One region of the Pseudarthrobacter sp. NPDC058329 genome, then DNA from elsewhere that is predicted to be linked to it. Evidence: riboswitches for the same ligand, from Rfam matches in the RefSeq annotation. Region 1 holds a riboswitch; each other region holds the start of a gene.

Region 1 (5,306 bases):
CTGCTTGCGGCCGAACTTGTCACCGAAGTGGCCAAAGACGATGCCGCCGATCGGGCGGGCAACGAAACCTACGGCATACGTAACGAAGGCCGCGATGATGCCATCGAGTTCGGTACCTGAATTGGGGAAGAACATCTTGCCAAACACCAGGGTGGCGGCGGAGGCATAAAGGAAAAACTCATACCACTCAACTACGGTGCCGGCCATGGAGGCCGTGACGACTTTCCTCAGGCCTGTGGCCTTGACGTCGGTTTCCTCTGGCCGCCGTGCGGCGGAGCGTTCCGTACTCATTAGTGAACTCCTTCGGCGTCGTCTTCGACACCACTGGGACAGGCTATGGCGGGTACATGTGTTTTTGGTCACGAACCGCCGGGTCCCATCGAGTATGGTCGCCCCGAACGCCCAGCTCAACGCCGAATCATGCAGAGCGCATCTGCGTTATTGCACATTCAGGGGCGTCGGGGGCGTGATGTCAGGCCGAAAGGTGCTCCCGCAGCTGGTTCCCCAGCTGGCCGATCTCGGTAAGGAAACCGTCGTGCCCGATGGGCGCCTCGATGAGGTGGACGTCCACCTCTCCGGGGAGTGCCTGGGCCAGCTCCCGCGACTGGGACGGGAAGTAGAGCCGGTCCGAGTCCACGGCGGCAACAAAAAAGCGCGCACTGGAACTGGACAAGGTCTGGACGAGGGAGCCGCGTCCGCGGCAGACGTCGTGGCTCATGAGCGCCTCAGTGATGGCGATATAGCTGTTGGCGTCAAACCGCTGGACCAGCTTGGTGCCCTGGTGGTCCAGGTAGCTTTCCACCTGGTAGCGCCCCCTGGCTGCGAGCTGCTCGCCCTGAAGCGGTGATTCGGGGGCCTGCGGTGAGCGGCCAAAGCGTCCGTCCAGCTCCACCGGGGAGCGGTACGTGATGTGGGCGATGCGCCGGGCCAGGGCCAGGCCCTCCTCGGGGGCGGTTCCGTTGTAGTAGTCGCCGCCGTTGAAGTTGGCATCCTGTCGGATGGCGAGCGTCTGCGCCTGGGCGAAGGCGATCTGCTCTGCGGTGCTCGCGGCACCCACGGAAATCACCGCGCAGCGCTGCACCCGTTCCGGGAACGTCACCGCCCATTCCAGGGCACGGGCACCGCCCATGGAACCGCCCAGCACGGCGAACCAGCTATCGATGCCCAATTGGTCGGCCAGCCGGGCCTCGGCCGCGGTGCTGTCCCGCAGGGTGACCAGCGGAAAACGCGAGCCCCATGGATGACCGTCCGGCGCGGGCGATGACGGCCCGGTGGACCCATAACAGCCGCCCACGATGTTGATGGACACCACAAAGAAACGGTTGGTATCCACGGGCGCACCCGGCCCCGCGAGTTGTTCCCACCAGCCTGGCTCCTCGGTGTCGCCCCGGGTCACGTGGGTGCTGCCGGTCAACGCATGTTCAATCAGGACGGCGTTGCTGCCGTCCTCGTTCAGGGTGCCCCAGGTTTCATAGGCGAGGGTGACGTCCGGCAGGTATCCGCCAGCCTCCAGCTGCAGGCCTCCGATGGAGGCATAGCGGACAATCCCGTGTTCGGGGACAGTTGTACGGGTGACGGTAACCGTCATGGCAAGACCTCTTCTACGCGCTTGCCCGCCGTCGTATGACCGGCAGGCCAGGTCTTCACCCGGGGCACCCCGCCGCGGAAGGAGGGTTGCCGGCCAGCAAGCCGGGGCTGTCACTGGCACTCATGACCTGCTTCGAGTGTACGAAACAGCCCCTGCCTGCTGCCAAGAGTGTGACTGGTTGTGACTTTCCCGGCTTGCCGCCGCGTTGGGCACCCTCGTGGTGGGCTAGGCTCCGGTGGCCCCCTTGGCGGCCCGGAAGCCTGCCTCGAGGTCCGCCAGGATGTCGTCGATGTGCTCGATCCCCACCGAAATCCGCACCAGACCCGGGTTCACGCCGGCAACCACCTGCTGCTCCGGTGAGAGCTGGCTGTGGGTGGTCGACGCCGGATGGATCACCAGCGAACGGACGTCACCGATGTTTGCCACATGGGAGTGCAGCTCCAAGGCGTCCACGAAGCGCTTGCCTGCCTCCGCACCTCCGGCGAGGTTGAACGACACGATGGCGCCGGTACCTTTGGGGCCGTATTTGCGGCCCCGCTCGTACCAGGGGCTGGAGGGCAGCCCGGCGTAGGCGACCGATTCGACGTCGTCACGCGCTTCCAGCCACTGCGCCACGTCCAGGGCGTTGGCCACGTGCCGCTCCACCCGCAGGCTCAGCGTCTCCAGCCCCTGGGCGATGAGGAAGGCGTTGAAGGGCGATACTGCCGAGCCAAGGTCGCGCAGCAGCTGAACCCTGGCTTTGAGGATGTACGACAGGTTGGCGCCCAAGGCACCGTCGGCGCCCAGGTCGCGGGCGTACACCAGCCCGTTGTAGGTGGGGTCCGGGGTGTTGAAGCCGGGGAATTTGGCAGGGTCCTTGCCGAAGTCGAAGTTTCCGGAGTCCACGATCACACCGGCGATCGCCGAGCCGTGGCCGCCCAAGTACTTGGTGGCCGAGTGCACCACGATGTCCGCGCCCCATTCCAGCGGCCGGATCAAGTACGGGGTGGACAGGGTGTTGTCCACAATGAGGGGCACTCCGGCGTCATGCGCAACCCCGGACACGCCTTCGATGTCCAGGACGTCCTGCCGCGGGTTGGACACCACCTCGCCGAAGAAGAGCTTGGTGTTGGGCTGCACTGCGTTACGCCACTGGTCCAGGTTGTCCGGGTCCGCCACGAACGTGACTGAAATGCCGAACTTCTTCAGGGTGTGGGCGAGGAGGTTGTAGGTGCCCCCATAGAGGCTGGGGCTGGCGACGATGTGGTCCCCCGCCTCGGCAACGTTCAGGATGGCGAAAGTCTCCGCCGCCTGCCCGGAGCTGAGCAGCAGCGCTCCCAGGCCGCCCTCCAGGCTGGCGATCCGTTGCTCCACCGCCTCCTGCGTGGGGTTGCCGATCCTGGTGTAAATGGGCGCCAGTTCGGCCAGGGCAAAGCGGTTGGCGGCGCTCTCAGCCGTGGGGAACACGAAGGACGTGGTCTGGTAGATAGGAAGTGCACGGGCACCGGTGGCGCCGTCCGGCTCCTGCCCGGCGTGGATCTGGCGTGTTTCGAAAGACCAACCGTTGGACAACTAAGGCTCCTTTGACATGGCCCGGCATGCTGGAAGCACCGCGGGCCGCGCTTGCCATCCGGCCGTTGCCGGACAGCCAGGTCCTCACCCGGGGCACCCCACCGCGGATGGAGGGTTGCCGGCCAGCGAGCCGGGGCTTGGCGCTGGCACTCATGACCTGAGCTCAGTGTAGGAACGAGCACACAACACCCGACAGGATTATGACGAACATAGTCCTCAGGATTTCCCGGGGGCAGGTGGGTTCATGAAGGGTTTCCACGGCAAAATCCCAGTAAGGGTACCCTTAGCTGAGAGCCCGATCACAAAGTGCCAAGATGTTGCCATGCGCATGGATCACGTCTCTTACGCCTGTGAACACGATGGCCTGGCTGCCACCACCGAACGTATCTCCTCTGCCCTCGGCGTTGAGGCAGTCAAGGGCGGGGTACACCCGCGGTTCGGAACCCGGAATATGATCATCCCGCTCGCGGGGCACAAGTACCTCGAAGTGGTGGAGGTCCTGGACCACCCCGCTTCGGACAAGGCTCCCTTCGGGCAGGCAGTGCGTGCGCGGTCTGCTGCCGGCGGCGGCTGGATGGGCTGGTGCGTCGAAGTGGACGACCTGGCCCCCTTTGAGGAACGTCTGGGACGCTCCGCAGTCAACGGCAACCGCAAGTTTCCGGACGGCCGCGAACTGGTCTGGAAACAGATCGGCATCCTGGGCTTGATTGCCGACCCCCAGGTTCCCTACATGCTCAAGTGGGACGGCGATCCTTCCCTGCACCCCTCCAACGCCTACGACAGCAACGTGAAGATGAGCTGCCTGACCATCGCCGGTTCGGCAGCCCGGGTCACCGAATGGCTGGGTGAGCCGGTGGAAAAGCCGTTGGAAGACGTCGCCGTGGAGTGGGTGGCACCGCACGGTACCCCCGGCATCCTGTCGGTGACGTTCGAGACCTCCAACGGAGCTGTCACGATCTGATCCTTCCTGGAGTCCGGGCAGTCCTGCCCGGCCCCCGACTGTTGGGCAGGTGCTCTTCTTTGCCCTCCTGAGCTTCGGCCGCCATCAGCAGGTGACAACGGCGTCACCTGCCGATGGCGGCCGAATTTTTTTGTGAGCCCGGATTGCATCCCCGCCGGAATGTCTGACCCCCTTGTCATGATGGGTTCATGGGCACAGCGGCGGTGGCAAAGGCGTATGACGACATCAACGCCGCCCTTGCTGTGCTAAATGCTGAGGTGGACGGGTGTGGTTCTGAGCCGTTCTCGGAGGCTGATCCGCTGGCCGGGCTGGCGGATGGGTGCCTGGACATCCTTGCCGGGGCGCGTGTGGCCGAGGCCGGGTTCGCGGGTCTGAAGGCCCGGGCTGCGGTGAAGTACACGGACACCGCCGATGCTGTGGCACCGCCGGACGCGCCGGTGCAGGCGCAGGAGATGGCTATCGCCGCGGAAATCGGCGCCCTGCTGGCCCTCGGCCCCCGCGCGGCGGGTTCGTTCCTGGCCGCATCCCATGCCCTGGCCAGGGAGTTGCCGCTGACCCTGTCGGCGTTGCAGGCCGGAACCATCTCCTGGCAGCACGCCCTCGTCATGGTGGATGAAACGGCGGGCCTTGACCGGGCCGGGGCAGCGGCGCTGGAGGCCCAGTTCCTGGGCCCGGACACCCCGCGGCCGGCCACGGCTGCCCGGATCGGGGAGATCCCGGCCTACCGCTTCCGCCACAAAGCGCGGACCTGGCGGGAACGCCACCACGCCGAATCCATCGAGAAGCGCCACGCCAAGGGCGTCGCGGACCGGCGGGTGGAATACCGGCCGGACCAGGACGGGATGGCCTGGCTCTCCGCCCGCCTGCCCGCCCACCAGGCGGTGGCGGGCTGGAACCGGCTCACCGCCCTGGCCCGCGGGATGCAGGGCCCGGAGGAAACCCGCACCCTCACCCAACTGAAGGCCGATACTTTCGCCGCAGCGGTTCTCGGCAGCGGCACCAGCAGCGGCAGTGGCACCACCGGCTCTGGCCTCGGTGATTCTGCGGCTGCGGGAACCGATGCGGGCCCGTCCTCGGGGATCCGGGCGCAGGTCCTGGTCACCGTTCCCGTGTTCTCCCTGCTGGGCCTCACCGGCGAACCCGCAATGCTGGACGGATACGGCCCCATCCCGGCCTCCATGGCACGAAAACTCCTCGCGGACGGGG
Region 2 (5,306 bases), on a different contig from region 1:
CGTCGGCTGAATCGCCGGCCTGGAACAGCACCGGATGGTACTGGCTGGAGCGCGGCAGCCTGCCGGTGACCTCGACGTCGAAGCTTGCGTCCTGGCGACGTACCTGCGTGATGGCGTCGTCGGCCAGCCACCTCCGGGACTCGCGGGACCCGGCGATTGCGCCGTCAGCCCAGGAGTCCCAGATGGCTTTGGCCGTCTGGACGAACGCTTCGGCCCGGACGTACCGGTCCTCGTGCGCCAGGAACCCGCCGCGGCGGAAGTTGGCCCCGGTCCAGGCGTTGTCCGTGGTGACGATGTTCCACGCGGCCCGGCCGCCGGACAGCAGGTCCAGGCTGGCCAGCCGGTGGGCGAGGTCCGCGGGGTCGTTGTAGGTGGTGTTCTGCGTGGCCACCAGGCCGATGTTGGTGGTCACCGCGGCAAGTGCTGCGAGCGCCGTTTGGGCGTCCGGCCGGCCAGCGACATCCAGTTCGTGGATCCTGCCCAGGTGTTCGCGCAGCCGCAGTCCCTCGCCGAGGAAGAAGGCACTGAACAGGCCGCGCTCGGCGGTCTGGGCCACCCTCCGGAAGGATTCGAAGTCGGTCTGCGAGCCGCTTTCCGGTGCACGCCAGACCGTGGTGTGGTTGACGCCCTGGAAGAAGACGCCGAACTGGATGGTGCCGTCGCCGTCGATGCGGGAAGTGCTCATGAGGGTTCTCCCTAGTGGGCCGCGGCGGCGGCGTAGCGGTTGGCGGGGCGGGTCAGGCCGAAGGATTCGCGCAGCGTGCATCCCGGCGCGGGTGCGGTGATGATGTTGGCGCGGCGCAGTTCGGGCAGGACCGCGGCTGCCAGTTCCGGCAGTTCGGTGTCCAGCACCGCCGGGTGGATCCGGACGCCGTCGCTGTCCTTGAACAGGGCTGCGAGGAGATCCACCAATCCGGCGGCGTTGCCCACGTAGCGGGCTCCGCCGGTCCAGCGCTGGTGGGCATCAAGCTCCTCGAGCCGGTCCGCGGCGCGGCGGCCGCGGGAGTCCAGCACGACGTCGAGCTCCACCAGGGTGCGGGCCGCGCCTGCCTCGCGGGCTGATGCAGCGGCGGCAGCGAGTCCCTCGAGTGTTGCGGCGGATACGAGCGCCACGTCCGCTTCGACGGCGGGCAGCAGCGCAGCAACAGCGAACACCGGCAGCTGCCCCTGCAGCGGGCGGGGAATGATCGAGGGCCCCTTGACCGAGAACCGGCTGCCCTCAAAATCGGCGTAGTGCAGCTTGTCCGCGTCCAGGTACCGGCCGGCGGCCGCGTCGCGGATGACGGCGTCGTCCTCCCAGGAGTCCCAGAGCCGGCGTGCGGTTTCGACGACGTCCCGCGCCTCGGACTGCACGTCCGCCTCCGCGATGGCGTCCCTGCCCACGGACCGGGATTCCTGGACGGTGTTCTCCACATTGACCAGCCAGCCGGCGCGGCCGTGTGAGGAGTAGTCCAGGCTGGCCAGCTGGGTGGCCACGTGGAACGGCTCGGTGTAGAGGACGCCGGCTTCGGGGACCAGGCCGATGGACCGGGTCAGCGGGGCGCTGAAGGCTGCCCGCTGGATGGCATCGATCCGGCCGGCGATACCAGTGCCCTCGGTGTCGGTGGTGCGGGAATCGCGGAAGGTGGCCAGGTGGAAGCCGGCGATGTCCGCCGCCTGCACGGTCCCGCGGATACGGCTTCCGCTCAGGAGCGTTCCCGGCTCGTGGGCGGCGAAGCGCCACGCAGCCGGGTGGGCGCCATCGCCGTCGAGCTCGATGCCGAGCACGGCGGAGCGCTGGCTGGGTGGAGGTGTGGAAGGCATGGATCCCCTACTGTTCGGGCCGCGGACGGCCGGTACGACATTCGCTTGCCGCTGCTGCGGCCAGGTCTGTTTCCGGAGCACCCCGCCATAAAAATGCCTGAGGGTTGCCGCAGCACCAGCCGGTCCTTCGCGTGCTGTCTCTTGACCTGCGACTGAATCTAGGGGTCCGTGCGGGCGCTCCACAAGCGGCTGGTCTTGCAGCGTCAAGGGCGGAAATGCGGCGTCAACGGGCGCTGTATTCCGTCATTTATGAACCAGTCTTGGCCTGCGTTACCTGGCATTTCGGGAGGTTGAGTCCGGTGACGGCCGGGGTGCGGAGGCGAGGCGGAAATTCGTAGTGTCATCCCATGTCCAAGCCTCCCGTGGTTCCGCTCTCCGTCCTCGACCTCAGCCCGATCTCCGCCGGCAGCACCGCCGCCGATGCGCTGCGGAACAGCATCGATCTCGCCGTCTCCGCCGAGCGGCTGGGCTACAGGAGGTTCTGGCTGGCCGAGCACCACCTGAGCGCAGGAGTCGCCGGGTCCGCTCCGCACGTGCTGTCCGCCCTGGTGGCAGCGGCTACCAGCACCATCCGCGTTGGCACGGCCGCCACCATCCTGGGCAACTACCGACCCATCCAGGTGGCTGAGAACGTGGGCACCATTGCAGCGTTCCACCCGGGCCGCGTGGACCTGGGCTTCGGGAGGTCCGGGGTACCCAAGGCAGGGCTTCCCCATGCCGCCGGCGCACCGGCCACCGCTCCGGACGCTCCGGCAGACACCGCAAACCGGATTGTGGACGGGCTGGTGGTCCCGCCACCGCGGCCGCTGTTTGGCAGGGCCTTCCCGGAACGGTTCCAGCTTCAGGCCCGGCTGCTGGGCCGCGTCCCCGGGGATGTGGACAATTTCGAGAACGATGTCCAGGACATCATCGCCTTCTTCGCCGGGACCTACCGCGCGGAAGAAGGCGCGACGACGGCCATCCACCCCGCGCAGGGCAACCCTCCGCAGTTCTGGATCCACGGTTCCAGCGCCGGACCCAGCGCCCGGCTCGCCGGCAAGCTCGGGCTGCCCTACGGGGCCAACTACCATGTTGCGCCCTCGGCAGTCCTCGAATCCGTAGCAGAATACCGGGCACATTTTGAACCGTCCGGCCTTCTGGATAAGCCGTACGTGGCAGTCTCGGCTGACGTTCTGGTGGCCCCCACCGCGGCCGAGGCCGCCACTGTCGGGGCCGGATTCGAGCACTGGGTGCACAGCATCCGCTCCGGCAAAGGCGCCATTCCCTACCCGGCCCCGGAGGACGCCGCCGGGCTCCCGCCGCTGGAACCGGCCGAGAGGGACCTGGTCCGCGACAGGCTGGACACCCGGTTTGTGGGCGACCCCGCGCAGGTGGCCGAGGGGCTGCGCTCCCTGCGGCGGGCCACCGGCGCCGACGAACTCCTCATCACCACCATCGCCCACAGCCAGGCGCACCGCATCCGCTCCCAGGAACTCCTGGCCGCGGCATGGGGCCTGGGCTGACGGAACACTGCTTTCACCCACCAGCACACCTACCGAAGGAGCACCACAATGAGCGAGCAGAACACCCCGGTCGACCCCCAGCTGATCAGCGCCGAACAGGCAGCCCAACTGATCGAGGAGGGCGTCCTCCTGATCGATATTCGCAGCGAAGGCGGCCGGGCCAGCACCGGAAGCGTCCCCGGCGCCGTTGTGGTGGACCGCGAAAACGTGGCCCAGGACTTCGGCCCGGAATCGGACACCAGGCTTCCGCAGGTGACCGGAACCGACCAGAAAATCGTTGTGTTCTGCGGCTCCGTCAACGGCTCCGGCCCCGTGGCGCAGAAGCTCAAGGTGCTGGGCTACCCGCAGGCTGTCCATGTTGACGGCGGATTCCTGGCCCTGCGCGACGCAGGCGTGGCCACGACCGGCCCGGCTGTGGAACCCGCCGCCGTCTAGCCGTGGGCAGCCGCGGCTAAGTGCCGCGGCTGCCAACCCAGCGGTGGCGCCACGAGCGTGGCGAAGTCCGTGATGATCTGCCGGTAATCCTCGATGGAGAACTCGTACGGAAGGTTGATCTGCAACTCGGTGGCGGAGGCGGTCACCGGATCAGCCAGCAGCCCTTCCACGATTTCCTCCGCATTGCCTACCAGGTCCGGCGCGAACAGCGTGCGGCGTTCCCCCTGCGGGGCCAGCGTGCGCTCCTGGCGGCTCTCCCGGTAGGCGCGGTACCGGCCCCGCGTCTCTGCGTCGGCCCCGTCGGTGGGAAGGACCACCCTGCCCACCGCCACGCGCGGCACATGGCGCCCGCGGAAATCCTGGCGGTAGCGCGCAAGGTTGGCCGCCTGGGCCTCCACAAAGACGCTGCTTGCTTCGCCGGACACGATGTTGCCTACCACCAGGTTGACGCCGCTGGCCGCCGCCCAGTCCGTTGATGTGGCGGATCCTGCGCCGTACCAGATGCGGTCCCGCAGTCCTTCGCTGTAGGGCTGCAGCCGCGGCCGCTGGGTGTTGCCCGGGGAATGGATCACCGTATCCTCGTCGCCGAGGAAGCGGCCCTCCAGGTTCGCCAGGAGCCGCTCGATCCTGCGGTGGGAAAAGTCGATACTGCGCCAGTCGCCGTCGAACACCTTGTCCGCGAGGAGTTCCGCGTGCGGAGGGACGCCGGCGCTGAGGCCGATCTGGAGCCGGCCGCCGGAGAGGACGTCCGCCGTCGAAATATCCTCGGCCAGGCGGAAGGGGCTTTCGTACCCGATGGGGATGACCCCCGTGCCCAGCTCGATCCGGGATGTCCGCTGGGATGCGGCCGCCAGGAAAACGGTGGCGGCGGAGATGCCATGCTCCAGGTGGCGTTGCCGGACCCAGGCCCCGTCATAGCCCAGCTGTTCGGCGAGCTCGAACAGCTGCAGCGTCTCCTCCAGGCCCTGGCCGGGCGCGTGGTCGAGGTAGTTGCCCGGGGTCAGGAAGCTGACGGACTGCAGGCCGGAGTCGTGAGGCGTTGATGATGTCATGGTGTTGCTTTCTCGGTAGGGGCGGTTCTTGTGGAAGGTGCTGATATCCGGCGCCGGGCAACGGCGTCCCGGATCCAGTCGAGGGCTCCGGCCAGGATGGCGATGGCGGTGAGGACGGCGCACAGGACGATGGCGTGGTGGAAGGCACCCCTGAAACCGGTGTCCGGCAAGGCATTGAGGAACAATCCGGCGATCGCCGCCGAGCAGAGTGCCGCGGAAAAACGCTGGCTCAACTGGTAGAAGCCTGCGGCCACACCTGCTGCCCCGCCGGGTGCGTGGCCCAGCGTGAGTGCCTGGTTGGGTGCCACCACCAGGCCGGTGGCTACTCCCTGGACCAGGCCGACGGCGGCAACCGCCACTGCGGCTGCCGCATTGTCCAGGCCCTGGACGGCCAGGTCCTTGAGGACCAGGGTGGCCAGTGATGCCGCCAGGGCGAACACCACCCCGGCCCGGCCAAAGCGGCCCAGGAACCGCCAACTCTGGCTGGACGCCAGCAGCATCCCGGCGGCCTGCG
Region 3 (5,306 bases), on a different contig from region 1:
CTGGACAGCACGGCCGTCGCGGAGTTGCGTGATCACCTGGACGGAAAAGTAACTGTGATGCTCGGCCACTCGGGCGTGGGCAAATCCACCATGGTGAACGCGCTGACCGGAGCGGAACGCGCCACCGGCGGGGTCAACGCCGTGACAGGGCGGGGGCGCCACACGTCGTCGTCTGCGCTGGCATTGAGGCTGACCGAGGCCCCGGCGGGCAGTTGGATCATCGACACTCCGGGCATCCGCTCCTTCGGCCTGGCCCACGTGGACCCGGACCGGATCCTGCGCTCCTTCCCCGACCTCTCCCCCGGCATCGAGGACTGCGAACGCGGCTGCAAGCACACCGCCACCGCGGTGAACTGCGGACTGGACGCCTGGGTTGGCGGCGGCCATGCCGGCGCCACCGGAGAAGCACGGCTGGCCTCCCTGCGGCGCCTGCTGGGCACCGACCCCCGCCTGGAGGCCCAGGAGGCCAAGGAACTGGGCAGCGTCAACTGACGGTGCCGATCTCCCAGCAGATCAGCGCGCAGACGGTAGTTTGGAACCATGATCCAACCCGCTTCAAGCTACAACGATGACCTGCGCCTGGCCCACGTGCTGGCAGATTCTGTTGATGACCAGACCATGAGCCGCTTCAAAGCCCAGGACCTCAAGGTGGAGACCAAGCCTGACCTCACACCGGTCACCGACGCGGACAAGGCCGCGGAAGAGGCCATCCGCGGCCAGTTGTCGCGTTCCCGTCCGCGTGACGCCGTGCTCGGGGAAGAGTTCGGGAGCACCGGCCACGGGTCCCGCCGCTGGATCATCGATCCCATTGACGGCACCAAGAATTTCGTCCGCGGCGTCCCCGTCTGGGCCACCCTGATCGCGCTGGTGGATGAAGGCGAACCCGTTGTTGGCGTGGTGAGCGCGCCGGCCCTCGGCAAGCGGTGGTGGGCGGCTAAGGGAATGGGCGCCTACATGGGACGCTCGCTCGCCGCTGCCACCCGGCTGCGCGTCTCAAATGTCGCCAACCTGTCCGACGCTTCGCTGTCCTACTCCAGCCTGGGCGGCTGGAAGGAACGCGGGAACCTGGACAACTTCCTGGGCCTCACCGAGGACGTGTGGCGGACCCGCGCGTACGGCGATTTCTGGTCCTACTGCATGGTGGCAGAGGGCTCTGTGGACATCGCCTGCGAACCCGAACTCAACCTGTACGACATGGCCGCTCTCGTGCCGATCGTGGTTGAAGCGGGCGGCCGCTTCACCTCCCTGGAGGGGGAGGATGGCCCATTCGGCGGCAACGCCCTGGCCACGAATTCCATCCTGCACTCTGAGGTTCTTCGGCGGCTGAACCCGGACCTGGATGATCTTCTCTAAGTCCCTACACCGAACAATCAGCGGCGGGTGCCTCCCAAAGGAGGCGCCCGCCGTCGTATCTTCGGTGAAAGCAGCCCTTTTCAGCGGACGCGTAACAAACCGCTTAACAATCGGGCCGGCTTCAAACCTTCCTGCCCCATGTCCTACGCTCTTAACCAGGTCACGAGTGCCAGCGCGAAACCCCGGTTTGCTGGCCGGCAACCCTCCAACCGCGGTGGGGTGCCCCGGGTGACGACCAGGCCGGTCCGGAACGGATGCGGCAAGCGCGGATTCCCGGTACAGGGGGTCCTTTCGAAGTGAGGTCTGCCGTGACTACTGCCACCGTCTCCCCCAACGCCGCTCTCCAGCCTGAAACCGTCCAGCCTGATGGCGCTGCCCTCTTTGATGCCCGCCGGGCCGTCGCCGGCCGGCCGCTCTCAGCCGTCACCGGCGCTGAAATCCAGGCACCGCTGATTTCCGGCGACCACGTCCGGTACGCCAACCTCGACTACGGCGCCTCCGCTCCGGCTCTCTCGGTGGTTTCGGCCTACCTCAATGAGATCCTGCCGTTCTACGCCAGCGTCCACCGCGGCGCCGGCTACGCATCCCAGATCAGCACCTCCGTGTACGAAAATGCGCGCAACATCGTCCGCGAGTTCGTGGGCGGCCGCCCGGACGATTCGGTGATTTTCACCCGGAACACCACCGATTCGCTCAACCTGCTGGCGGGCTGCCTGCCCGCAACGGACGGCCGGCCCGACGGCGACGTGCTGTACCTGGACATCGAACACCACGCGAACCTGCTGCCCTGGCAGGGCGTCCCACACCGCAGCATCGTTGCCGCTGACACCATCACGGGCACCATCGCATCCGTCCGCGCTGAACTGCAGCAGGGCGGTGTGAGCCTGCTCGCTGTCACCGGCGCCTCAAACGTCACCGGTGAGATCCTCCCCATCCGCGCCCTGGCCGAGCTCGCCCACGAACACGGTGCACGGATTGTGGTGGACGCCGCCCAGCTGGCGCCGCACCGCCGCGTCAACATCGCCGCGGATGGCGTGGACTACCTCGCCTTCTCCGGCCACAAGCTCTACGCCCCGTTTGGTGCCGGCGTGCTGGTGGGCCGCCCGGACTGGCTCGACGCCGGGACCCCGCACCTCGCCGGCGGCGGTGCCGTCAAGGAAGCAAGGCTCGACGACGTCAGCTGGGCCACCGGCCCGGCCCGCCACGAGGGGGGCTCACCGAACGTGCTTGGCGCAGCTACCCTGGCACGCGCCACCCAGGTGATTGCCGGGCTTAACCAGGACCAGTGGCACGCCCACGAATCCGCCATCCGTTCCTTCCTCGTCGAGGGCCTGCAGAAGATCGACGGCGTGACCGTCCACCAGATCTTCAAGGACACCAACCCGGACACGGACACCATCGGCGTGGTCAACTTCTCGGTGGAAGGCTACGACGCCGGGCTGGTGGCGGCTTACCTTTCCGCTGAGCACGGTGTTGGCCTCCGCGACGGCCGCTTCTGCGCCCACCCGCTGCTGAAGCGGCTCGGGCTTCCCTCCGGTTCCCTCCGTGCCAGCTTCGGCGTCGGCTCGCGCCTCGAGGATGCAGAACGGCTCCTTGCCGGCATAGAGTCGCTGCGCCGCGATGGCCTGGGGTGGGACTACGTCGTGGACGCAGGACGCTGGGTTCCCGCCAACGACACGCGGACCTACCCGCACTGGGCACCCAACACTCCCGGAACCGCCGGCGCTGCCCCCTGCATCGATGACTGAACACTTGCGGTAAATTCGAAGGATACCCAAGGGCATCAGACGAAGGAGGCCACGCGTGGTACGGGGTGGCCCCAAGCTTGATCATGGACGGCGCCGGGAGCTCGGCCAGAGCTTCCAGGACGGCGGCCGGCACTACCAGCGGGTCCGCCCGGGCTATCCAAAAGAAACAGCCCAATGGCTGGTTCCCCCGGGCGCCGCCGATGCCCTCGACGCCGGAGCCGGCACCGGCAAGTTCACCGCACTGCTGCTGGACCTGGGCCTGTCCGTCACTGCGTTGGATCCCTCTGCTGACATGCTCGAACAGTTACGGGCGCACTATCCCGGGGCCACGGCGGTCCAAGCCAATGCCGAGGCGACGGGCCTGCCCACGGCGGCCTTCGACGTCGTCAGCGTTGCCCAGGCCTGGCATTGGTGCGACGCACTGGAAGCAAGCACGGAACTGGCGCGCGTACTGCGGCCGAACGGCACGCTGGGCCTGATCTGGAACCAGCTGGATACATCGGTTCCGTGGGTCCACAGGCTTTCACGGATCATGCACGCCGGGGACGTGTACAAGCCGGACTTCCGGCCAGTCGTGGGGCCGGAGTTCCGGGGGCTCGAGGGCCACGTCGCCCACTGGCAGGACCGCGTCACCACCACCGACCTGGTGGAGCTCACCAAGTCCCGGAGCTACTATCTGCGGGCGGGTGAAACCACCCGCGCCAAAGTGCTCGCCAACTTGGACTGGTACCTTCACGAACACCTGGGCCACAGCCTTGACGAAGAGCTGGAGCTGCCCTATCTAACGCTTGCGTGGCGGGCCTTCAAGGCATGACGCCGGACGGGCAACGGGTAGGCTTGGAGTTGTGAAGACCAGCGCGCCCTCCTCCTCCATCGAGGATTACGTCAAGGTCATCTACTCGTTCACGGAATGGCAGGACAAGCCGATCACGTCCTCGCAGCTGGCCCAGCGCCTTGGCGTCGCCAATTCCTCGGTCTCGGAGATGGTCCGCAAGCTGAAGGACCAGGGCCTCGTTGACCATAAGCCCTACAGCGCCATCACGCTCACGGACAGCGGGGTCCGGCTCGCCCTTGCGATGGTGCGGCGCCACCGCCTGATCGAGACCTACCTTGTCCAGCAGCTGGGTTACAGCTGGGACGAGGTCCACGACGAAGCCGAACTGCTGGAGCATGCGGTATCGGACACGTTTATTGAGCGTGTTGCGGCCAAGCTCGGGGACCCTCAGCGGGATCCGCACGGTGATCCCATTCCCACCGCCGACGGGAAAGTCCTGATGCCCCGCGCCCACCTGATGGGTGAGCTGGACCAGGGGCACACCGGCAGGATCACCAGGATCAGCGATGAGAATCCGGACCTGCTCCGCTACCTTTCCACCGAGGACATCAGCCTCGACGCCGAAGTGGAGGTGGTGGGCCGCAAGCCGTTCGGGGGTGCGCTGGTGGTGCGGATCAGCCATGCGGGCAGGATCAGGGACTATGACCTGGCCGATGAAATCACTTCGTCACTGTGGGTGCACAGCGACCATCCCCACCCGGGCTGCCTGCTTGGGGACAGCTGAATGAAGCAGTCCGGCATGCCGGCGGCCAGTGCTTGGCTTGCTGTTGCCGCCGGCGGCCTGCTCGGTACCGAATTGCGGTACGGCCTGGGTCTCGCCTTTCCGGATGCGCCAGGTTCCGTGCCGTGGGCAACGCTGTGGATCAACGTTGGCGGAAGCTTCGTCCTGGCAGCGTTGACAACCGTATGGATGGCCTGGCCGCGGACCTCGTTCTGGCTGCGTGCAGGGCTGGGGCCGGGGCTGTTGGGGTCCTTCACAACATTCTCGGCCATGGTGTTCTCCGTGGACCAGCTGGCCCGGGCCGGCGACCATGTGGCGTGGGTTCTTTACCTGGTGCTGTCGTTGCTTCTGGGGCTGGGCGCCGCCGGTGTGGGGTGGCGGTTTGGCAAGTGGGTGGCCGGGCACCTTGACGGCGCGTCCGGCAGTCGGGCGTGATGGCCGCGGCGCTGGTGGGCCTGTTAGGCGTTACCGGTGCACTCCTCCGTTTCAGCGTGGACAGCTGGTTCGCCCGTCGCGCGTCCACCCGTTCCAACCGCTCAGTTGCCGGTTCCCCGGGCGGTTTGGGACACGGTTGGGGGCGTCAGTGGCTGCACTGGCCCTGGGCCACGCTGCTGGTGAACGTCGTGGGCTGCTTTATCATCGGCGTCGC
Region 4 (5,306 bases), on a different contig from region 1:
CACGCCGTCGCTCAGCCCGATGGCCGCCCGCCCCTCGGGACCCATGGCACGGTGCGTCGTGGTGGCCGGATGGGTGATGAGGGACTTGGAGTCGCCCAGGTTATTGGAGATGTCGATGATTCGCAGGCCATCCAGCAGCGCGAAGGCCGCCTCCTTGCCCGAGCGGCCGCCCGTCGTCGCAAGTTCCAGGGTGAGAACTGTCCCACCCGCACTCATCTGCTTCGCGGCGAGCTCGTATTGCGGATGTGACTTCAGGAGCGGGTACTTCACCCAGCTCACGGCAGGCTGCTGCTCCAGCCACTCGGCCAGTTGCAGGGCTGAAGCGGACGAGTGGTTAACGCGCAGGGCCATAGTCTCGAGGCCCTTGGTGAGCACCCACGCGTTAAAGGCGGACAACGACGGACCGGTGTGCCGCATGAGCTGCTTGACAGGGCCATCGATGAATTCCTTGGTGCCCAGGATAGCGCCGCCCAGCACCCGGCCCTGGCCGTCAATGTGTTTGGTGCCGGAGTAGACAATGACGTCCGCGCCGAGTTGCCCGCAGCGCTGCAGCAGGGGGGTGGCAAAGACATTGTCGACGACGACGGTGGCACCGGCTGCGTGCGCCAGTTCGCTGACCGCGGCGATGTCCACGATCTCCTGCATGGGGTTGGAGGGTGACTCAAAAAAGACGGCCGTGGTGGGCTGGGACAGGGCGTCACGCCACTGCTCCAGGTCCGGGCCGTCCACGAATACCGTCTCCACTCCCCAGCGCGGCAGGATCTCATTCAGGATCACAAAACAGGAACCGAAGAGCGAGCGGGCGGCCACCACACGGTCGCCGGCTGCCAGCAGGGCGCCCAGGGCGGTGAAGACCGCGGACATGCCGGACGCCGTCGCAAAGCACGCCTCGGTTCCCTCGAGGAGGCGGAGCCGCTCCTGGAAGGTGGCCACGGAGGGGTTGCCGTAACGGGAATAAACGAAGCGCTCGTCTTCACCCGTGAAGGCACGTTCCGCCGCGGCGGCAGATTCGTACACGAAGCCCGAGTTCAGGAACACAGCTTCGCTGGTCTCCTGGAAATTGGTGCGGTCCAATCCGCCGCGGACGGCCTGGGTGTCGGGGCTCCAGCCGGCGGCGTCTTCGTTGAAGGTCACTTAATTCTTCCCGAGATTGGTGGGCAGGCCGCGGTTCTTCCAGCCGTTGACGGTGCGTTCGCCGTAGCGGTCCGGCTCGCCCTCGAAGCCCTCCAGCACGTTATAAGAGGTGAATCCGGCCTGCGTGGCAGCAATCGCGGCCGCGACGGAACGCTGCCCGGAGCGGCACAGGAACACCAGCTCGGTCGAAGCATCCTCGGGCGCCTGCTGGGTCAGGTGGGTGATGAAATCCGGGTTGGGGATGCCGCCGGGGAACGTCCACTGGATGAACAGGGGATCGTTGTCCGTGGCCTTGGTGTCCGGGATGCCGATGTGGGCCCATTCGCCCTCGGTGCGCACATCCACCAGGATGGCGCCCTGCTCCAGCTTGTCCCACGCTTCCTGGGGCGTCAGGTCCCCTGCATAGCTCATGCGTGGCCCTCGCCGTCGAACTCAAGGTCTTCGCCTGCGGACTCAAGGTCATCCACCGCGGTGGCGACGGCGGCATCGGCTGATGCGATGGCAGCCGGAAGGACCAGGGCCTGTGCAACTATCACCTTGCCGCCGTTGGACGTTGCCGCCGGGCTGCCGTGCAGCACGTAGCCCTCGGCCAGGGCGGTCGAAATCCTTTCACAGAAAGACCTGTCATCCGGCCCGGTGACAAGCCGGTAGGAAAGTCTTTCTTCAAGGGCAGGTGCGTCAGACACGACGGATCTCCTTCTTTCACGCTTGCAACACGATTCGGTCGATATGCCGAGTATTCACCTGAGGCACCCCGCCGCGAAAGGAGGGTTGCCGACCGGCCAGTCAGGGCTTGGCGCCGATACTCATTACTCCCCAAAAACGTAACACTTGGCACGCGCGGCCGCAGCGCCGCCGTCGTCATGTTCCGTAACTGAACCCTTCCGGTCCGGGAGGGAGGCCATACGTCCGCAGCCAACCAGGTCCATGAAGGACGACGGCGACAGGCACCCCGGGGGGCAGGGGACCGATGCCTGCGACCTCCTGACATGCCGGATAAAGTTCTTGTGGGGCCGCCGCCCCGTCGTTGAAGCATCAGCCTTGGGGGTCCCATCAGCTCGTCATCAGCCGTCGCGCGAAAGATCCATCACCTTCCTTTGGTGCGCCGCGTGGCGGCCTTCCTGGCCGCCATACTGTTGGCAGTCCTGGCCGTGGTGCTGCCTGGCGGAGCGGCCCGGGCGGCAGATAGCTTTCCGGACGAGGGCAAGCCGTTGCTGGGCGCTGTCCTGGAATGGGGTGAGGACACCGCCGCCGGGTTCGCCGACCGCCTGGGTGCGTCGCCGGCGCTGTTGGGGCATGACATAGCCTTCCCGTTCCGCCCCTCAGAGGTAAACGACATCAGAGGCTTCCTGGAACAGTCAGGAGAGCAAGGCGCGCATGCCATGCTCACGGTGAAGCCGACGGTTCCGTTGGACCAGGTCACCGCTGAAGCCGCCGCATCATTTGCTGACGAAGTGGCGGAACGGACAGGCAACTTCAGGGGCCAGGTGCTGATCCGCTTTGCTCCGGACATGAATGCCAGCTGGGTGGAGTGGGGCCAGCAACCTTCCGCCTACCGGTCCGCTTTCCGGGCCGTAGCCGCCGCCTTCGAGGATACCGACGGCGGCCGTACCGCCATGGTGTGGGAGCCCTACCTGGGCAAGGACTACCCCTTTGGCCTGCACCGGAGCGCCCCCGCGCCGGGAAGCGAGGGCTTTGCCCTGCTCGATACCAATGGCGACGGCGCCTGGAACAGTTCGGACGCGGCCTACGAGCCCTACTATCCAGGGGACGACGCCGTGGACTGGGTGGGGCTGACCGCTTTCCATGACGACACGGCCGGCGGAGCGCCCATTAACACCGTTCCCCGTCAGGGCGAACTCCAGGAAATGCTCACGGCCTCAGGCGGCGAAAACTTCTACTCGACGTACGCGGCCCGGAAAAACAAGCCGTTCCTGCTGCAGACATCCGCTTTCTACAGCCCGAATTCGGGCGGAGCCCCGGAAGCCCAGGTCAAGTCCACGTGGTGGGACCAGGTCCTGGGGGCAGCCGGCTCCCCGGAGTTTGCCAAGACGGCCGCGGTGGTCTGGGATGAGCGGACGAGCACCCGTGACACCGGTGTGGCGAGCATCGACTGGCTGCTGACGGGGAACCCGGCCATTGCAGACGCCGCCCGGCAGAGGCTGGAAGCTTCCCCGTTGGTGACAGGTCCGGTCACTGAGGTTGCGGCGCACAGCGGGTATGTGCGGGCCAACACCCTTTCCGGGCCGGCATCCTGGACTGTGGGTGCGGCGCTGGTCATTCTCCTCGTGGCTCTGTGGCAGGTCCCCCGGCGCGTGAAGTGGGCAACAGCATGGGCCTACACGGACCCCTCCGCCAGGGATTCCCGGGTGGACTTCCTGCGTGGCATGGCCATCGTCTTTGTGGTGGTGAACCACCTGGGGATGACGTCACTGTTTCAGTTGCTCACGCAGGAAGCCGTGGGCTTTGTTTCCGGGGCGGAGCTTTTTGTGCTCTTCTCGGGCCTGGTGGTGGGCATGGTGTACGGGCCCAGGGTCAAAGAGGACTTCGGGACAGTGGTGGACCTGACCTCGCGGCGGGCCGGAAAGCTGTACCTCACGGCCCTGGTGGTTCTTATCGGCGTCTTCCTGATCTCCCTGCTGCCGATTTTCCGGACCGACACCCTCACCACCTTCGTGGACCAGGGCACCGGCGGGGCAGGGCATAACGGCGCCGGCCGCACCTACGACCTCTACGCCGGAATGGAGTCGCTGTTCCAGTTCCCCGTGCCGCCCCAGATCCTTCCAGCCATCCTGCTGCTGCAGTTCGGTCCCTGGCAGTTCAACGTCATGGGCCTCTACGTCGTCCTGCTCCTTGCCAGTCCATTGATCCTTGCCGCCCTCAACCGCGGCAAAGCCGGATGGGTACTGGCCGCCACCCTGGCCGTATACGCCGTCGGAGCGCTCACGCGCTTCCGGATCCTGCCCTCGCAGTTCGAGGATTCCTTCCCGCTGCTGGTGTGGCAGGTGCTGTTCGTCATCGGCCTGGTGGCCGGGTTCCATCGGCACCGGGTGGTTGCCTGGCTGGCAGCCCATGCCTGGGTCGTGGCGGCGTGCACGGCGGCGGCGATGGTCTTCGTTTTCCTGTCCTGGGGCAACCCATACCTGGCCAACGGTTTTGATGTTCGGCTCTCGGTTATTCCGGACGCTGTGTACCGGAGCATGTACGACACCTTCTTCGGCCGCACCTACCTGGCTCCAGGACGGCTGCTTAACGTCCTGGTCCTGGTGGTGGCTGCCTATGCGTTCCTGACCGTGTACTGGAAGCCGGTGACGCGGGCCCTGGGGTGGTTCCTGATTCCGCTGGGCAGGGCAACCCTGTACGTGTTCATCATGCACGTTGTGCTGATAGCGGTGATCGCCAACATCCCTGCGCTGCGGCAGGGTGACGTGCTGATCAACACCGCCGCCTACGCCCTGGTGCTGGGACTGCTCTGGTTGATGGTCCGGACACGGTTCCTCTTCCGCGTCATCCCCAGCTGAGAGCGGGGCTTCCCCGGAAGCCGAAGGAAGCTGACAAAACAAAAGGCGTGAACCGTTGCCCGTTGGCGGGCGGTTCACGCCTTTCCTGCAATGCCGGTGGTTACACGATGCCGGGGCAGCTGGCCAGGATGTAGTCGGCGGCAGCCGGCCCCTTCATCCTCAGGCCGTTGGAGCCCGGGGTGATCCGGTGCTTCATTGCCGCCCAGAAAGAGGTTTCCATGCCTGGCGCCTGCTGGTTGATGAAGCACCAGCTGGTGTAAAGGCCGTAAAGACGGTCGTCGTTGAGGCTGTGGTCGGAGGCGGGGTCGAGGTGGGTGGCTTCCTGGAGAAAGATGTCGAACTGCGAATGTGCCATGAGGCGTCCCTTCGCTAAGTGCGTGTGTACCGCCGTTCGGCTACAGCAGCGAAATCCTCAATGCCCTGCACGGGGCCACGGAGTGGTGATCGAGACCATTGGAATCGATGGCATCAGGCGATGTCAGCGCCTATCTACAATGTAGACTTTACTCGTAGACTACGTTTACAGCAAGCGTCTGGAATTACCCTCCCGGCCCGCCTGCTTCCGGCTCCAGAACGGAAGATTATGTCCTCGCCGAAGACCCCGGGCCCCGCCAAAGGCCGCGCCCGGAAGGAGCGGCTCAACCGCGACCT

What was found. A riboswitch is a leader RNA that binds a small molecule or an ion and turns the genes downstream of it on or off. The one in region 1 is predicted to bind S-adenosylmethionine.
Region 2: linked by a shared signal. The riboswitch ahead of ACFVYC_RS20765 (LLM class flavin-dependent oxidoreductase) and the one ahead of ACFVYC_RS15965 (bifunctional o-acetylhomoserine/o-acetylserine sulfhydrylase) in region 1 are both predicted to bind S-adenosylmethionine.
Region 3: linked by a shared signal. The riboswitch ahead of ACFVYC_RS02065 (aminotransferase class V-fold PLP-dependent enzyme) and the one ahead of ACFVYC_RS15965 (bifunctional o-acetylhomoserine/o-acetylserine sulfhydrylase) in region 1 are both predicted to bind S-adenosylmethionine.
Region 4: linked by a shared signal. The riboswitch ahead of ACFVYC_RS05740 (DUF1737 domain-containing protein) and the one ahead of ACFVYC_RS15965 (bifunctional o-acetylhomoserine/o-acetylserine sulfhydrylase) in region 1 are both predicted to bind S-adenosylmethionine.

The regions. Positions count from the first base shown of each region.
Region 1 covers NZ_JBHVZR010000013.1:41,892-47,197, reverse strand. The annotation lists gene ACFVYC_RS15975 (MFS transporter) at 1-291, opposite strand, end outside; gene ACFVYC_RS15970 (homoserine O-acetyltransferase) at 473-1,588, opposite strand; SAM riboswitch class IV at 1,601-1,716, opposite strand; gene ACFVYC_RS15965 (bifunctional o-acetylhomoserine/o-acetylserine sulfhydrylase) at 1,814-3,139, opposite strand; SAM riboswitch class IV at 3,182-3,297, opposite strand; gene ACFVYC_RS15960 (VOC family protein) at 3,462-4,100, shown strand; gene ACFVYC_RS15955 (DUF222 domain-containing protein) at 4,289-5,306, shown strand, end outside.
Region 2 covers NZ_JBHVZR010000023.1:40,809-46,114, reverse strand. The annotation lists gene ACFVYC_RS20770 (NtaA/DmoA family FMN-dependent monooxygenase) at 1-685, opposite strand, end outside; gene ACFVYC_RS20765 (LLM class flavin-dependent oxidoreductase) at 697-1,803, opposite strand; SAM riboswitch class IV at 1,840-1,950, opposite strand; gene ACFVYC_RS20760 (LLM class flavin-dependent oxidoreductase) at 2,151-3,305, shown strand; gene ACFVYC_RS20755 (rhodanese-like domain-containing protein) at 3,354-3,740, shown strand; gene ACFVYC_RS20750 (LLM class flavin-dependent oxidoreductase) at 3,737-4,792, opposite strand; gene ACFVYC_RS20745 (MFS transporter) at 4,789-5,306, opposite strand, start outside.
Region 3 covers NZ_JBHVZR010000001.1:433,953-439,258, reverse strand. The annotation lists gene ACFVYC_RS02075 (ribosome small subunit-dependent GTPase A) at 1-492, shown strand, start outside; gene hisN (histidinol-phosphatase) at 541-1,353, shown strand; SAM riboswitch class IV at 1,512-1,625, shown strand; gene ACFVYC_RS02065 (aminotransferase class V-fold PLP-dependent enzyme) at 1,662-3,101, shown strand; gene ACFVYC_RS02060 (class I SAM-dependent methyltransferase) at 3,157-3,915, shown strand; gene ACFVYC_RS02055 (metal-dependent transcriptional regulator) at 3,947-4,660, shown strand; gene ACFVYC_RS02050 (fluoride efflux transporter FluC) at 4,661-5,092, shown strand; gene ACFVYC_RS02045 (fluoride efflux transporter FluC) at 5,092-5,306, shown strand, end outside.
Region 4 covers NZ_JBHVZR010000002.1:272,602-277,907, reverse strand. The annotation lists gene ACFVYC_RS05750 (O-succinylhomoserine sulfhydrylase) at 1-1,134, opposite strand, end outside; gene ACFVYC_RS05745 (rhodanese-like domain-containing protein) at 1,135-1,545, opposite strand; gene ACFVYC_RS05740 (DUF1737 domain-containing protein) at 1,542-1,820, opposite strand; SAM riboswitch class IV at 1,834-1,948, opposite strand; gene opgC (OpgC domain-containing protein) at 2,244-4,655, shown strand; gene ACFVYC_RS05730 (hypothetical protein) at 4,756-5,010, opposite strand; gene ACFVYC_RS05725 (TetR/AcrR family transcriptional regulator C-terminal domain-containing protein) at 5,239-5,306, shown strand, end outside.